2 regions of the Thalassospira sp. MBR-102 genome follow, and region 2 is predicted to be linked to the other one. Evidence: predicted binding sites of a transcription regulator. Region 2 holds the regulator's gene; the other holds the start of a gene.

Region 1 (3,425 bases), on a different contig from region 2:
AAGCATGTGGTGCTCGCCGTGAATAAGATGGACCTGATCGACTATGATCAGGCCAAATTCGACACCATTGTTGCCGACTACAAGGAATTCGCCAAAGACCTTGGCTATAGCTCGATCATGCCAATCCCGTTATCGGCCCTTCGCGGCGATAACATGATCGAAGCCAGCCCGAACACCCCTTGGTACGAAGGTCCGACGCTGCTCGCACATCTTGAAACCGTTCAGGTCGAACAGGATGCGATTGAAAAGCCGTTCCGTCTTCCGGTGCAGTGGGTCAACCGCCCGAACCTTGATTTCCGGGGTTTTTCCGGCACCATCGCATCGGGCATCATCAAGCCGGGCGATGCGATTGCCGTCACCGCCTCGGGTCAGACCAGCAAGATCAGGGAAATCGTCACCTTTGACGGCAACCTCGATCAGGCTTTTGCCGGTCAGGCCGTGACCCTGACCCTCGAAGATGAAATCGACATTTCGCGCGGCGATGTTCTGGCCCGCCCGGATGAACGTCCGGAATTTGCCGACCAGTTCGAAGCCCGCATCATCTGGATGCACGAAGATCATCTTCTGCCCGGCCGCCCCTATATCATCAAGATGGGCGCACAGGTCACCAACGCACAGATCAGCGACCTGAAATACAAGGTCAATGTCAATACGCTGGAACATATTGCCGGCAAGACGCTGGAACTGAACGAAGTCGGCATTGCCAATATCGCAACCGACAAGGCACTGGCCTTTGATCCCTATGATGACAACCGCCATTCGGGCCGGTTCATCATCATCGACCGTTATTCCAACGCCACCGTTGGCGCAGGCATGGTCAACCATTCGCTTCGCCGTGCGACCAACGTCAAATGGCAGGAAATGGACATCAACAAAAAGTCACGTGCCTATCAGAAAGGTCAGAAATCAGCCGTTCTGTGGTTCACGGGTCTTTCGGGTGCCGGTAAATCGACCATCGCCAACCTGGTCGAGAAAAAGCTGCATGCCATGGGCAAGCACACCTACACCCTTGATGGTGACAATGTCCGTCACGGATTGAACAAGGACCTTGGCTTTACCGATGCCGACCGGGTGGAAAACATCCGCCGTGTGGGTGAAACCGCCAAGCTGTTTGTCGATGCCGGGATCATCACGCTGGTATCCTTCATCTCGCCGTTCAAAAGCGAACGCCAGTTTGCGCGTAGCCTTGTCGAAGATGGCGAGTTCATCGAGGTCTTTATCGACACCCCGATTGAAGTCTGCGAACAGCGCGACGTGAAAGGCCTTTATAAAAAGGCCCGCGAAGGCAAAATCGCCAATTTCACCGGGATCGACAGCCCGTATGAAGCACCGGAAAACGCCGAGATCACGGTCAACACATCTGATCAAACCGCCGAACAGGCAGCAGAGGTCATCGTTGCCAAGCTCGAAGAATTCGGCGTTCTGGGTGCGTGGTATCCGGAAATCTGATCATCTGACGTCCATAATTCACATGCAAAACCCGATGCTCCTGGCATCGGGTTTTGTTTTGGCGCAATGACTTGGACCCTTCCTGACATTTCCCGGTCTTTGCTGCTTGACTCCTGTTCCGTCCTGACCACATAAAAAGAACAAATCAGGAACTTACATCATGTCGGACAGACGTCTTCATCTTGCCCGTGCTGCGTTGCAACGGGCCGAAAAACAATGGAAAGGACAGGTTGCCTGCCTGCCCGGCGGGACGGATCGGATCATGCGCCGTGCCTTTGGCGGGGTCGATCTGGCACATCATATCAGCATCGGGGGCATTGCCCCGGTGGGTCTGCATGAAATCATCTGCGGTCATGATGATACCGCCGCCTCCATTCTGGCATGGTATCTGGCACGACTTTCCATCGGGGATCAAACAGGCAAAAGCCTGTTTTGGATTCGACAACGGCGCGCGATTGACCAAGGCGGGCTTTATCCGCTTGCGCTGCCAGCGACGGATATGCCGGTCATGATGGTGGTTGATCGGCAGGCCACCGCCCTTTGGACCTGCGAGGAAGCGGCAAAATCCGGACAGATCGTCAGCATCATTGTCGAAACCACGGATTATGACCTGACTGCGGCACGCCGCCTGCAACTAGCCTGCGAAGCCGGACATACGCGCCTGATTGCGATCCGGCATATGCGGTCCGATGGCAAAACCACCGCATCAAGCGCGCATACGCGGTGGCGGATAACGCCGGAAGCAGCGAAACATTCAACAACAGGCAACCGACACATACTCAGCCTGATCGGGGGACGCGGGGTTCGACCGGGCAGCTGGAGAATGCAAATTGATGCAACAACGTTTTCTTTATCTGTGGCTGACGCACTGGAAAACAGATTGCCACCGGATCGATATGCCTGAAACCGGGGATGATACCCCGCAAACCGCACCATCCCCGCAACGGGAACCGGTCGTGATCACGCGAGCTGATCACAAGGGTGTGCTTGTCTGCGGCAGCAACAAGGCAGCACAATCACGCGGGCTGGCACCGGGCATGCGCCTTGCCGAAGCACGCAGCATATACCCGGCTTTGCGCGACCTTCCCGAACAGCCCGATCTTTATGAACGCCATCTGGCGCGTTTGATCCGCGCGATGGACCGATACAGCCCGTGGGTTGCCCGAGACCGGTTCTTGCAGGAAGCCGATCATAACCATACAGGTGATGCCGGATTGTGGCTTGAAATTACCGGCGGCAGTCACCTTTTTGGTGGCGAAAGTGCGCTTCTGGCGCTGGTTCTGCGCGATGTCAAATCACGTGGTTATGCTGGCCGTGCCGCCATTGCCGATACGGCAGGTGCGGCATGGGGGGCGGCACGATGCCACCCTGCTGCCTTGGCTGATCAACGGATTTTAAGCCTGCCGCGCGATCATGATATTGCCGCCGGTTTTCCGATATCCGCCCTGCGTCTGGCCGAACAGACACGTGTCACCCTGTTTCGGCTGGGGCTTAAACATCTGGGCGACATCACCCCGATGCCGCGTGCCAATATCACCACGCGCTTGGGGCCCGAAGTTTTGCAACGGCTTGATCAGTTTTATGGACGTCTGCCCGAACATCTGAATTTCAATTTGCCAGATCGGCCATGGCTGATCCGGCGCAGCTTTGGCGAACCGCTGGGCGATGCGGCCAATCTGGCGATTACGGTTGAAAGCATGGTAACGGAACTCTGCAACAATCTGGCGCAGGAAAATCTGGGTCTGCGCCGCATTATCCTGCGCTGTGTACGGGTTGACGGGCATACCCATACCATCACACTTGGTACCGGAAGCCCGTGCCAGTCCGCCCCGCATGTGTTGCGATTGCTGTCTGAAAAAATGCCCGGTGTCGATACTGGTTTTGGCATCGAACAGGTGATTGTCTACGCCCCGTGGGTCGAACATGTGGCCTTTCGCCAGTCGCGCCTTGACCAGCAACAGGAAGAAACCACCGAC
Region 2 (3,425 bases):
ATTCTGCTGCTGGCGGGTTTTTGTGGCGGGTTGCTGATTGCATCCATCCATCTTGAAAGGGCGCCATCCGGGCTTCTGACCAAGACGCTTTACATGACAGAGATCGAGGGCGACATCACGCTTCTGGAACCACGGGGCGGGCGGATGCGCATGACCGTGGCACCAATGCGGATCGCGGGGCTTGAGGACCGGGCATTTGACTGGAAGGTGCGATTGAGCCTTCCAGGTGGCGATGAGCTTTCCGTCGGGGATCATATCGTGGCAACGGCACGGCTGTTTCCGTTGCGCGCGGCGTCCGTGCCGGGCGACCCGGATTTTTCACGCGGATTATATCTGGACGGGATCGGGGCGACCGGGTTTGTTTTCGGCCATAAATATAGTGTGACCAAGAAGGCCGAAACAGGAATGATGCAGCCGGTTTCGGACCGGATCGAAAGTCTGCGCCTGACGATCATGACGGCAATCGATCAGGTCCTTACCGGCGCAGAGGCCGGGATTGCCAAGGCATTGATTGTCGGCGAACGCGGCGATGTCAGTGCGGAAATTGCCGATGATCTTCGCAAATCGGGATTGGCGCATCTTCTGGCGATTTCCGGGCTGCATATGGGGCTTTTAAGCGGGACGGTTTTCTTTTTCCTGCGGTTTGGCATGGCGGCCATTCCCGCCCTTGCGCTGCGGTTTCCGATCAAGAAATGGGCGGCTATCGGGGCGATGTGCGCAGCCGTGATCTATCTTGGCCTGTCAGGGGCCAGTGTGCCGACGCAGCGTGCCTTTGTGACGTTGACGATTGTCTGGATTGCGTTGCTGCTGGATCGGCGGGCGATATCGTTGCGGTTGGTGGCGTTTGCGGCGCTGGTTGTTCTGATCCTGCGGCCCGATGCGGTATTGGGGCCAAGCTTTCAGCTTTCCTTTGCGGCGGTGTCGGTTCTGGTGGCGTTTTATGATGGTCCGGGCAGGCGATGGTTTGACAAGTCGGGGGATCGGTCATGGCTATTCCGGCTTTGGCTGTTTTTTGCCGGGCTGGTGATGACCGGGTTGCTGGTTACGGCGGTGACCGCGCCGATCATCGGGTTTCATTTCGGGCGGATTTCGATGATCGGGATCGTGTCCAACCTGATTGCCATTCCGGTGATGGCGTTCTGGGTGATGCCGCTGATTGTGGCGACGCTTGTTCTGATGCCGTTCGGAGCCGGGGGACTGGCATTGTGGTTGATGAAGCCGGGACTGACATTGTTGATTGAAACCGCAAGCCTTGCCGCCGATCAGGCCTGGGGGCTTTGGCATGTCGAGCAGTTTAGTGCCGTATTTGCCATCGGCATCATGATGGCGATGGCCTGGTGGCTGGTCTGGCGGGGGAACGCGATTGCCCGGTTGGCTGTCATTCCGCTATGCGTGGCGATTGCGGCGCAAATCCTGTATCGCCCGGCGGATATTCTGGTTTCGGGGGATCAGGAAAGCTGGGCAATTCGCGACAGGGTGCGCGACAAACTTGTCCTGCCCGAAGGCATTTCGGATTTTCAGCAGTCGGTCTGGATGGCGCGATTTGGTATCGCCGATCATGATGCCGGCAATGTCATCGAAAAATGCGACGCAACGGTTTGTTCCGTCAGGATCGCCGGACGGCAGGTGATCATTGCCAATGATCTTGCCAATCCGTTCTATGCATGCCGCCATGGCGATATGATCATCAGCCTGAAACGCGATATGCCGCGTGATATCTGTGCGCCGGATGTGACTGTCATCGATGATGACCTGTTGTGGTGGCAGGGGGGCGTCTCGGTTGCGTTGCGGCCCGATGCCGCCCCGGTGATCGAAACCGTGCGTGAAACGTCCGGCATCTGGCCGTGGATTATCATCGGGGGCAGGGTGGTCAAATAAAAAACGCCGCCGGGCAAGGCCGACGGCGTTTCTTTCGGTTTCTTTCGGTTTGTTCGGTTTATTCGGTATTCTATCAGTATTGGCGGAGCAAACCGATCAGACGTCCCTGAATGCGGACACGATCAGGCGACAGCGCGCGCGTTTCATAACGCGCATTGGCCGGTTCCAGCAGAACTTCGCCACGGCCACGTTTCAGGCGTTTCAGAGTGGCTTCGGCGTCGTCGACCAGTGCGACAACGATGGAGCCATCATTGGCCTGTTCGCAACGCTGGATCAGGACGGTGTCGCCATCGAGAATACCGGCATCGATCATCGAATCACCGGAAACTTCAAGCGCATAGTGATCGCCGGTTCCCAGAAGCGCTGCCGGGACCTGCACCATTGTGGTCTGATCGCGAAGGGCCTCGATCGGGGTACCCGCCGCAATCCGGCCAAACAGCGGCAGGGAAACGGATTCACCCGATTCCGAAAAGGCCGAAGGCACGGTTGCCGGTCGATGCGCAGCCTTTCGCGCGGAGGCGATAGAGGTAACATTGTTGGGCGTTTCCGCAGCGTCGTCATCATTATTATCCGGAAGACGCAGGACTTCGAGCGCGCGGGCCCGATGGGCGAGACGGCGAATAAAGCCGCGTTCCTCAAGCCCGGTGATCAGGCGATGAATGCCCGATTTGGATTTCAGGCTCAGGGCTTCTTTCATCTCGTCAAAAGAGGGCGAGATGCCATGATCGCGAAGGTAATTATCGATATAGACCAGCAATTCGTATTGCTTGCGCGTCAGCATGATTTTTTCCGAACCAGTAATAAGAACAAACCGAATACATAAATGTTCTACTTTGGTTCTGCTTGTTCGTCAAGCACCACAACCCGAAAAATCGCCGTTTAAGGGCATTCTTTCGGTCAAGAAACGAAATTTGGGTACTTTCAGGGATCAGTCGGCGGTGAAAGTACCCGACTTTCCGCCTTCCTTGTGGACAACGCGAATATCGGTAATCCGCATGGCTTTATCGACCGCCTTGCACATATCGAACACGGTAAGTGCGGTAACGGTAACGGCGGTCAGGGCTTCCATTTCCACCCCGGTTTTGCCGGTGGTTTTGCAGGTCGCGACAATATCTACCGCATCGGTGGCAGTTGCGAGTTCCAGCGTGACTTCGACCGAGGTCAGGGGCAGGGGGTGGCAAAGCGGGATCAGGTCGGCGGTTTTCTTGGCGCCCATAATCCCGGCAAGCTGGGCGATACCAAGAACGTCGCCCTTTTTATGGCCGCGTTCGGCAATCAGCCGGGCCGTTTCCGCCGACATCAGGACACGGCCCTTTGCGATGGCGACGCGCGCGGTATCGTTCTTGGCCGAAATATCGACCATGACGGCGTTACCAGCGGCGTCGATATGCGAAAGTTTGTCTGCCATGCCTGTGTCTTGTTCCGTTATCAGGCCGCGAGGCCAAGAATATTGCGGGTGGCGGCGGTGACGTCGTCCTGACGCATCAGGCTTTCGCCGATCAGGAAGCATTGCGCGCCGACCTTTGCCATGCGGGCGAGGTCATCGT

The links. Region 2 encodes LexA, which represses DNA repair genes until DNA is damaged. Its sites were predicted from a motif close to ATGTTCTANTTTGGTTC; they were not measured.
Region 1: the regulator LexA is predicted to act here: its motif matches at 1,588-1,604, upstream of ABIE64_RS02810 (ImuA family protein).

The regions. Positions count from the first base shown of each region.
Region 1 is NZ_JBEPTC010000001.1:574,271-577,695, reverse strand. It holds gene cysN (sulfate adenylyltransferase subunit CysN) at 1-1,449, shown strand, start outside; gene ABIE64_RS02810 (ImuA family protein) at 1,610-2,353, shown strand; gene ABIE64_RS02805 (Y-family DNA polymerase) at 2,283-3,425, shown strand, end outside.
Region 2 is NZ_JBEPTC010000007.1:98,500-101,924, forward strand. It holds gene ABIE64_RS13415 (ComEC/Rec2 family competence protein) at 1-1,878, shown strand, start outside; gene lexA (transcriptional repressor LexA) at 1,952-2,659, opposite strand; gene moaC (cyclic pyranopterin monophosphate synthase MoaC) at 2,807-3,307, opposite strand; gene trpC (indole-3-glycerol phosphate synthase TrpC) at 3,307-3,425, opposite strand, start outside.